Regions from separate parts of the Halobacillus shinanisalinarum genome, predicted to be linked through region 1. Evidence: riboswitches for the same ligand, from Rfam matches in the RefSeq annotation. Region 1 holds a riboswitch; each other region holds the start of a gene.
The links. A riboswitch is a leader RNA that binds a small molecule or an ion and turns the genes downstream of it on or off. The one in region 1 is predicted to bind S-adenosylmethionine.

Region 1 (2,201 bases):
GTTTCTGTTTGTTCTGCAGAATTTGATAAACGCCCTGTCCGACTGTTCCAAATCCTAGAATCGCTACTTTGGTTGTCAAGCTTCATTCACTCCCTCGTTCAATTTATCGCCAAGCCACGACCCCCATTCTCCAAATTCCACGAGAAACCCGTCGTGTCCATAGTCCGTTTGCACATGATAATGCTCACCTTGAGGGGCATACTCACTAAAGGGCTGAATCAATTCTTTTGGATAGAGAAGGTCGTGTTCAAAGCTTACGGTGTATAGGTGCGGTTTATAATTCTCAGCTGTTTCCTGTAAGGTACCGCGTCGTCTTCTAATATCATGGTTGTTCATGGCTTCTAATAAATAGAGATAGCTATTCGCATCAAAACGCTGCTTTATTTTTTCACCTTGATAATTTAAATAGGACTGGATCGAATAAAGAGCATCCCCTTGCTCCCGTGCAAACCTTTTATGAAAAAGAGGACCGCTTCTGTACGTAACCATACCGGTCATTCGGGCAATCTCAAAACCGTGCAACTCGTCATTAGACCTGTAGTCCCCCTCATTATAAGCCGGATCATCCTGAATAGCCCTTGCCCCAATATGGTTAAAGGCAATCCCGTAATCACTTAAATAGGGAGTGGCAGCTAAAACATAGAGTTGTTTCATAAAGTCCGGATAAAGCATTCCCCATTCAAGTGTTTGCATGCCCCCAAGCGAACCGCCCGCCACAGCATGAAGTTTGGTAATTCCCAACTTTTCAAGTGCTTTATATTGGGAACGAACCATATCGCGGATTGTTACGTTTGGAAAATCCTGACGGTACAACTCACCAGTCTCAGGGTTTATACTTGCAGGGCCAGTTGAGCCATGGCATCCTCCAAGTACGTTAAACGTGATCACTTGAAACTGGGTAGTATCAATCGGACATTGCTCCCCGACAAGACCTGCCCACCAGCCAGGGCTTTCTTTAGAACCAATGGCGTACTGATTTCCAGTTAAGGCATGGCAAAGAAGAATGACGGGGGCGTTCGTTGACCCATAATGCTCAAAAGCCAGCTCCACCTGAGGAAGCGTTTCACCAGATTCAAATGTAAAGTCTCCAATCGAAACTTTTTCTGTTGTCTGTTGCTGTTCAGTAGGGTTTTGCAATGACATGCTTCATCCCTCCTTCGTAATGATTTCCATATAAAAAACCCTCTTCTTTAGTAAGAAGAGGGCGTATGTATCGATTCCTCCTCTTATCTGTCAGATCTAGCTTCGATCTGTAGGAATTAGCACCTTTTCAAGCCGATTACTTGAAGGTTGCCGGGCGTCACAGGGCCTAGTCCCTCTGCCACTCTCGATAAGAGATATTCAGTTCACTTACTTTTTTAAATGTATGTTTCGAATTATAAAAGGAGAATGTAGTATTGTCAAACTATTTTTGAAAATGAATCAGAACGTTTGAGGAGGTTTTGTGGTGGGAAGACTGATTGTAGACGATAAATAGAGGAGAGATTTAGATGAAGGAATATAGTGTTGTACCAAATAAGGATGTTACAGGTTGGTTAGTAAAAATTGAAGATGTCGCACCAACCGATTTATATGATGAACGGGATACAGCGGTCGAGAAAGCAACTGAATTAGCGGAGAACGATAAGCCGAGCCGAGTGCTTATCATGGATCAAAATCATAATGTAGAACAAGAAAAGAAGTTTGAATAGAGGAAAAGGCTCCCGCGAAGGGAGTCTTTTTTACTGCAGGAAGTTGAAATATGCAATTATGCTGTTTTATGTGCAATAAAAGGGAATTTCGTGCAATTAATTCGCTGCGGTCCACCTTTCAAACTCCTAACTAGCTGTTTTTGTGAAAAAACGTTACGCTAAAGAAAATAGGGAGCGAAGGATGTGCGGGGAGATGGAAAAACATGTGGGTGTTGTGATTATAGGGGCAAGAGTGGCAGGGGCGAGCCTGGCGATCTTACTTGGAAAAAAAGGGAAGCGGGTGCTGCTGATTGATAAGGCTTCTTTTCCGAGTGATACGTTATCTACACACCATATGTCACATGTGAATTATTTAGGGAAACTGGGTGTGCTGGAAGAGGTTGAAGCGAAGGGCTTACGAAAAATTAATAGAATGCGTACCTATATTGGTGATAGTTTTGTAGAGGGCCCGAGAGATTCCTACACACTTATTCCGAGACGCAGTTATTTAGATCACATTCTTCTGTCGAA
Region 2 (2,201 bases), 2.4 Mb from region 1:
AACTATAGTTACGATGTGTGACTGGAATACCAGCATAAGCGGGAGCGGCTACCCCGGAGGAGATTCCGGGAACGATTTCAAATGGAATACTTCTCTTCGCTAACTCTTCAGCTTCCTCTCCACCTCTACCAAAAACGAAGGGATCTCCGCCTTTTAGACGGGTCACGGTTTTCCCTTGCAAGGCAAAATCACAAAGCAGCCCATTAATGGTTTGTTGGTCTAACGAGTGATGATTCGGACGCTTGCCGCAATAAATCAATTCCGCTTCGTCCCTCGCTTCATCAAGTAAATCTTTGTTAATCAATCGATCATATAGAATGACATCCGCCTGCTGAATGGCCTTCAAGCCTTTCACTGTAATTAAATCAGGGTCACCAGGTCCTGCACCGACGATATAAACTTTTTTCATAAGCCGCCTCCTTTCCTTGTTGCAATGAATTTTCAAGTTAGCTTAAAGAAATAATCTACTTATGCCTGGTTTCCAGAAGTGTGGAGACCGCATTCTGTTTTATTAAACCCTTGCCACCTCCCAGAGCGAACGTCCCCCTGTTCAGTTACTGGCTCTGTACAAGGCATGCAGCCGATACTTGGGTATCCTTGATCATGTAATTCATTGTAATCCAAGCTATTTACTCGGATATAATGCCAAACGTCTTCCCATGTCCAGTAGATTAGGGGGCATACCTTAATCGACTGAAACCGTTCATCCTTATTTACAAAATCAGTGTGACTTCGACTCGGAGACTGTTCTCGCCTCAGCCCTGAAATCCAGGCGGTTGCCCCACGAAGCGCATCTTCAAGCGGCTTGATTTTTCGGATATAACAACATTGGCCCGGTTGCTTTTTCCATAATGCTGGACCATACTCGTTCGCTTGCTCATCTAAAGTCAAATCCGGTTTCTTAATATGAATGTGAAGTTCTGGGTATCTCCGCTTCACTTTTTCGATCAGTTCATAGGTTTCCGGAAAGTGAACATCTGTATCAAGAAAAACAATTTCTGCATCTTTCTGCACTTTAGAAATCAAATCAATCAACACAATGCCTTCTGCTCCAAAACTACAAGCATAGACGATTGATTCACCATAAGACTGATAAGCCCACTCTAATACCTCGGCTGCTCCTTTTGTGTCATCCTTAGGGTGCCAGCTTTCAAATGGATCGCCAGAGAAATTCTCATACGAAACGATGGTATTGCTCATATTTTCCTCCTTCTACTAAAGCAAAGTCTTGTAAACAAGTAAATTTAACATTTAAAAAACCTCTCTTCTTTAATAAAAATAAGAAGAGAGGTTTTGGCTTCAAACATATAGCTACCCATCTTCTTATCTTTCAAGTGCTCAAAGCACCCGCTGGAATTGGCACAGTCTCTGATGAATCATCACCAGACCCGTTGCCGAGGCTTCAAAGGGCCAGTCCCTCCACCTCTCGCGATAAGAATTAAATTGTGAATTTGTGGTATTTGATATTGGTAAATATATTATTCCCTTTTAGAAAAAATGTCAATGGTTTATTGAAAAATTATTAATTTTTCATACTTTCTGACTTTCTGAAAAAGGACCGGTTCATAAAATTTTAACGTTAAGTAAATTATTTACATCTAGTGTTAATCCCAGATATCAGCTCTAGGAATACCTGCCAACAGCCGGCATTGCGATGTTCAGTTCTTCTGCCACCTCTTTGGTAGAGAAAGCTCGTTCATTAGGTTTAATATCGTGTCGCATGTCGAACCTCCTTCTCTTTTTAATATGAAGGTTAGTCGCCATTTTGGCAAGAGTATATCGCCTGACGAGAGCTAAGTAAAAATTAAACAAAAAGGTGTTTTACCGGGAAATTCCCCTGGTAAAACACCTTTGTTCAGTAGTTAGCTGATTCAGTAAGGTTAGGTTAGATGTTTAAGAGCAACTTTATCAAAAGGTAATAGCTCCGTTTCCCTGCCTTCCCGAACTTTCCTCACCCACTCCGGATCCATTAATAAAGAGCGCCCGATAGCTACTAAATCAAACTCCCCATGATCAAGTTTCTTCATGAGACCGTCCAGGCTGGTGGTGTTAGCACCAGAGAAACTTGTGAATTCTCCATCGAGCCCGACTGATCCTACAGATATCACTGGTTTACCAGACAGTTTCTTCGTCCATCCTGCCAAATTCAAGTCGGATCCCTCAAACTCCGGCTCCCAGAAACGACGAGTAGAACAGTGGAA
Region 3 (2,201 bases), 1.7 Mb from region 1:
CTATATATAATCGAGATCCGGGTAGCCATCGTTATAGTCTTTTGTAAAGCCGCAAGCATGGTTGGAAAATCAAGGGGAATGTTCAACTGTAATTTTTCACATTTCTCTCGGTTATTACACATGATTGACCCTTGAAATTCGTTGGGGACCTTCTTATCGTTCATTTCTATGACAATTTTGCTTTATACCAAATGGACATAAATAAAGAGGTTGTAGCAGGACTAAATATTGACAGTAAACTAATCATAGCTAGAATAATCTTTGCAAATAAATAATCAAAAGGCTGCATACTCCTCGCCAGGAGATATGCAGCCTTTTTTACACGGACTATTAACCTAAGGGGCCATCCTAACAGCTTCTTCTATTTAAACCTAATAACCATATCCGCCAAAGCCACCTGCTCCAACGATGATTAGTAGGATGAAGAGGACTACAATCATAGCAAATCCTCCACCAGCATATCCACTCATAACTACACCCCCTTTTCAGTTAGCATATTTAAAACATCACCTATTGGAAGGTACAGCACACCATTTTTACAAAAAATAGGCGTTTGCATAGACCAGTGGTTACGTGAGGGGCTATGGATTAGGGGGGCAATTTACCCGTTAAAGGGGAAGCGCTTATTTACAACCAAATGATGACGACATCCAGTTGTTTGGCTATAATCTTTGCTGGCGAAAATACTTCCCAAATTTAAAAGGCTAGAGGGACTTGCTTTTGAATCATCTCAAGGAAGTATACAAGTTGTTTCTTCAGGCGTTGGTCACAATCTTCATTCGTTATCGGTCGTGCTCGGCTAGACTTATTAATTTGATTGTCAAGCAAATACACGCCCTTTAAATTTTGTCCTTTTAACGTAGCCAGTAATGGTTTTAACGCATATTCAATCGCAAGCAAATGGGACTTGCTGCCACCGGTCATAATTGGGAAGACGGGGGTGTCCTTTAACACATCCTGTGGCAGTAAATCAATTAGAGCCTTAAGAATTCCAGAGTACGACGCTTTATATACAGGGGAAGCAACAATAACTCCTTTTGCCTGTTGAATCGTCGTTGCAATTTCTTCAATCGCCTCACTTTCATAGCGTGCATAAAATAAATCTTCCGGTGACACATTGCGTACGGAAATCTTCTCTGTAGATCGTCCTTCCTGATCGACCAATTTTGCTAAATAATCTAATACAAGCTCTGACCTTGATTGCTCAGAAGGGCTTCCAGATAACAGTACAATTTCACTCATATGACCTCTCCCTTTCTTAAAATAAATGCTCAACTATTCTACGTTTTATTCATTGGTTGGAACTATTCCACACATATAAAAACCCTCTTTTCTTTAATGAGAAAAGAGGGTTAGCTATAAAAATGCCGCTCTTATCTCCCAAGATAAAGATCTTGCTGGACGGAGCACCTTTCTGACATCAATCAGAGGTTGCTGAAGCTTCACAGGGCCAGATCCCTCAGCTTCTCTAGATAAGCTTATTAAATTTGAGTCTAATCTTAATATGATTCTCCTAATAATGTCAAGGTAATTTTTGAAAAGAGTAAATGAATTCTGAAAATGGGCGTCTTAAATAATGGCGGGGTATCTTGTTGAGTTACGGAGGTATCCTGTGACAAATCACTTTTTAATACATACCAGACATCGCCAGACAGGAGACATCGAGTCCCGCTATTTTTGATTAATGATGCCAATACCTTTGTATTAAAGTTAATTAATTATTATTCTATTTCTAATGTTAATCAGTACTCCTTATAGAGCCTATCTTATTGGAACCCAGATTTCAGAATACGAATCTGAATGGTAGGGATAAAATTCTTTATAGACTTCGAGTGATGCTATATCCGCTGTTTCATATCCATTAGAGGGCAACCATCCTGAATCAATCTGCTTCCATACATTTTCTATAGCTTCTGGAATGAGTCCGTGTACTTCAAATACAACCCACCTTGAAGGAGGAACTTCAAAGCTCGATAATTCATCGGGGACGTTACCATGGAATTGTGTAGCGATCCAATAGTCCCATGTGTTTTGCGTTTCATTATAGTTGTCGTAGATTGCTAATAGACCGTTAATTTGTCCGTTATTTAATTGAACCAGTAAATCGGCGATTCCACTTTTGGTGGCCTCTCCCCAGAGTAGTTGGATATCCTTGTCCTCGTTATCACATGAAATTTCTTTTTTAATGCCTGCGACTTGAA
Region 4 (2,201 bases), 1.8 Mb from region 1:
CGAAGTCAGGTTCAATGATCTCTTACAATGGTCAAATAAAGTTTGAGCGCGAAGGGATACTGGAACATGGAGTCGGCCGCATGTTCAAGAAAGCTTTTTCAGGAGAAGGCAGCTCATTAATGAAAGCACAGGGCAGGGGTCGTTTATACCTAGCAGATCAAGGGAAGAAAATTACAATTTTTGATCTCTCCAACGAATCGATTACCGTTAATGGGAATGACCTTTTGGCTTTTGAGCCAGGTATCGAATGGGATGTTAAGTTAATGAAAAAAGTAGCAGGAATGATGTCTGGTGGACTGTTCAATATTAAACTTCAAGGCAACGGAAGGGTAGCGATTACCTCCCATTATGAGCCGTTAACTTTACTCGTTCGCCCCGGAGAATCTGTAATTACGGACCCTAATGCGACGGTAGCCTGGTCCGGGCATCTCGAACCAGAGTTTAAAACAGATATCAGTTTTAAGACATTTCTCGGAAGGGGAAGCGGGGAATCAATCCAAATGGAATTCAAAGGTGAAGGGTTTGTCATCGTTCAACCGTTTGAGGAAGTGTACACGACGGGAAGCGGATCGTAAGAAATTTATTAATCCATCAGTCATCTTCAATAGGGCTTCAGCATAATTTAACAAACAGGAGAAAAAGTTGAAGCTTCACTCTTTACTTCATTGGAAAATCGTTGTATCATGTGAATTAACAAAATAAATAATGGAAACTTCTTATCCAGAGAGGCGGAGGGACTGGCCCTTTGATGCCCGGCAACCATCGAATCAATCCACGAGATTGACGAGAACGGTGCCAATTCCTGTAGGATGGTAACATTCTAAGAGATGAGAGGATCGTACGGAATATTACGACCCCTTTTCTTATACTGGATAAGAAAAGGGGTTTTTTGGTTTTAAAACCGTCAAACTCTCTTTGAAGAAGAAGTTCCGCATTAACAGAAGGGAAGATGAGTTATGGCAACAGCTATTTTTGGTGCAGGGTGTTTCTGGGGCGTCGAGCCCTTTTTTGAGCGTTTTGATGGAGTGACTGCAACACGGGTTGGATACACAGGCGGTCACGTTAAGAATCCGACATATGATCAAGTGAAAACGGGAACAACGGGTCATGCAGAAGCTGTAAAGATTGAATATGATGCAACTGTTCTGACATACGAAGAGTTGATTAATATCTTTTTTGAGGCGCATGATCCAACAACTCGCAATAAGCAGGGTATGGACGTAGGTCATCAATATCGATCTGCTATCTTTTATACCAATGAATTAGAGCAGGCGATTGCGGACGAAAAGATTAAGCAGTGGGAAGCAAAAGGGATCTTTAAACGTCCGATTGTAACGGAGGTAGCAAAAGCTGAAGTTTTCTATGATGCGGAAGAATACCATCAAAAATATTCACAAAAGAATGGAGCAGTTGCTTGCGGAATCAGCTAATTAAAAATAGGAGTGAGCCTTCCTTTTAATAAGGAGGGTTCTTTTTTTATATCTAAAATGGAATAGAGTGTTAAAATAGATCGACAGTGATCTAGCTTGAGATGAATCAAGGGTGGTGGTCACTCTTTTTTCAATTAAAGCCAATGATTAACGAAAAAAGCTTGAAGACTTGATTATAAACAGCACAATCTTTAATAGTTACGTATAATTATAGGCGGTTAGGAGGATACAGGATACCATGTGGTTTAATGAGGGATTACTTATCATCATGACACTTTTTATGGTCATTGGAGCAGTAGATTACTATCTTTTACATAATCGATGGGGCTTAGGGGAGCGATTTTACGATGCTTTTATGATGATGGGGCCGCTTGCGCTTGCAATGGTTGGAATTATTTCGTTGGCCCCTGTTCTATCCGCATGGTTAGCTCCTATTATTACGCCACTATACCAGTGGCTTGGGGTTGATCCATCGATGTTTGCATCAACGATATTAGCGATTGATATGGGGGCCTATCAATTAGCAGAAGCCCTCGCTGAGAGTGACGATGCAGCGGTTTTCTCTTGGGCGTTTCTCGGGACGATGATGGGACCTACACTGGTTTTTACCATTCCAATTGCCTTAACGATGATTGCAAAAGAAGACTATCCTTATTTTGCAAAGGGGATATTAATCGGGTTAATTACGATTCCCATTGGTTGCCTCTCCGGAGGGTTTGTAGCCGGCTATGAACTGTGGTGGATGATCCGCAACCTTATACCTACAGTGGT

Region 2: linked by a shared signal. The riboswitch ahead of MUO14_RS22555 (phosphoadenylyl-sulfate reductase) and the one ahead of metX (homoserine O-acetyltransferase MetX) in region 1 are both predicted to bind S-adenosylmethionine.
Region 3: linked by a shared signal. The riboswitch ahead of ssuE (NADPH-dependent FMN reductase) and the one ahead of metX (homoserine O-acetyltransferase MetX) in region 1 are both predicted to bind S-adenosylmethionine.
Region 4: linked by a shared signal. The riboswitch ahead of msrA (peptide-methionine (S)-S-oxide reductase MsrA) and the one ahead of metX (homoserine O-acetyltransferase MetX) in region 1 are both predicted to bind S-adenosylmethionine.

What each region holds. Positions count from the first base shown of each region.
Region 1 is NZ_CP095074.1:2,009,113-2,011,313, reverse strand. It holds gene MUO14_RS09945 (homoserine dehydrogenase) at 1-79, opposite strand, end outside; gene metX (homoserine O-acetyltransferase MetX) at 76-1,143, opposite strand; SAM riboswitch class I at 1,224-1,337, opposite strand; gene MUO14_RS09935 (DUF2188 domain-containing protein) at 1,491-1,691, shown strand; gene MUO14_RS09930 (NAD(P)/FAD-dependent oxidoreductase) at 1,885-2,201, shown strand, end outside.
Region 2 is NZ_CP095074.1:4,544,395-4,546,595, reverse strand. It holds gene cobA (uroporphyrinogen-III C-methyltransferase) at 1-409, opposite strand, end outside; gene MUO14_RS22555 (phosphoadenylyl-sulfate reductase) at 469-1,200, opposite strand; SAM riboswitch class I at 1,321-1,438, opposite strand; gene MUO14_RS22550 (NADH:flavin oxidoreductase) at 1,881-2,201, opposite strand, start outside.
Region 3 is NZ_CP095074.1:3,757,192-3,759,392, forward strand. It holds gene MUO14_RS18525 (YjcZ family sporulation protein) at 372-470, opposite strand; gene ssuE (NADPH-dependent FMN reductase) at 697-1,242, opposite strand; SAM riboswitch class I at 1,371-1,479, opposite strand; gene MUO14_RS18535 (GyrI-like domain-containing protein) at 1,762-2,201, opposite strand, start outside.
Region 4 is NZ_CP095074.1:3,805,153-3,807,353, forward strand. It holds gene MUO14_RS18755 (AIM24 family protein) at 1-575, shown strand, start outside; SAM riboswitch class I at 714-834, shown strand; gene msrA (peptide-methionine (S)-S-oxide reductase MsrA) at 957-1,430, shown strand; gene eutH (ethanolamine utilization protein EutH) at 1,669-2,201, shown strand, end outside.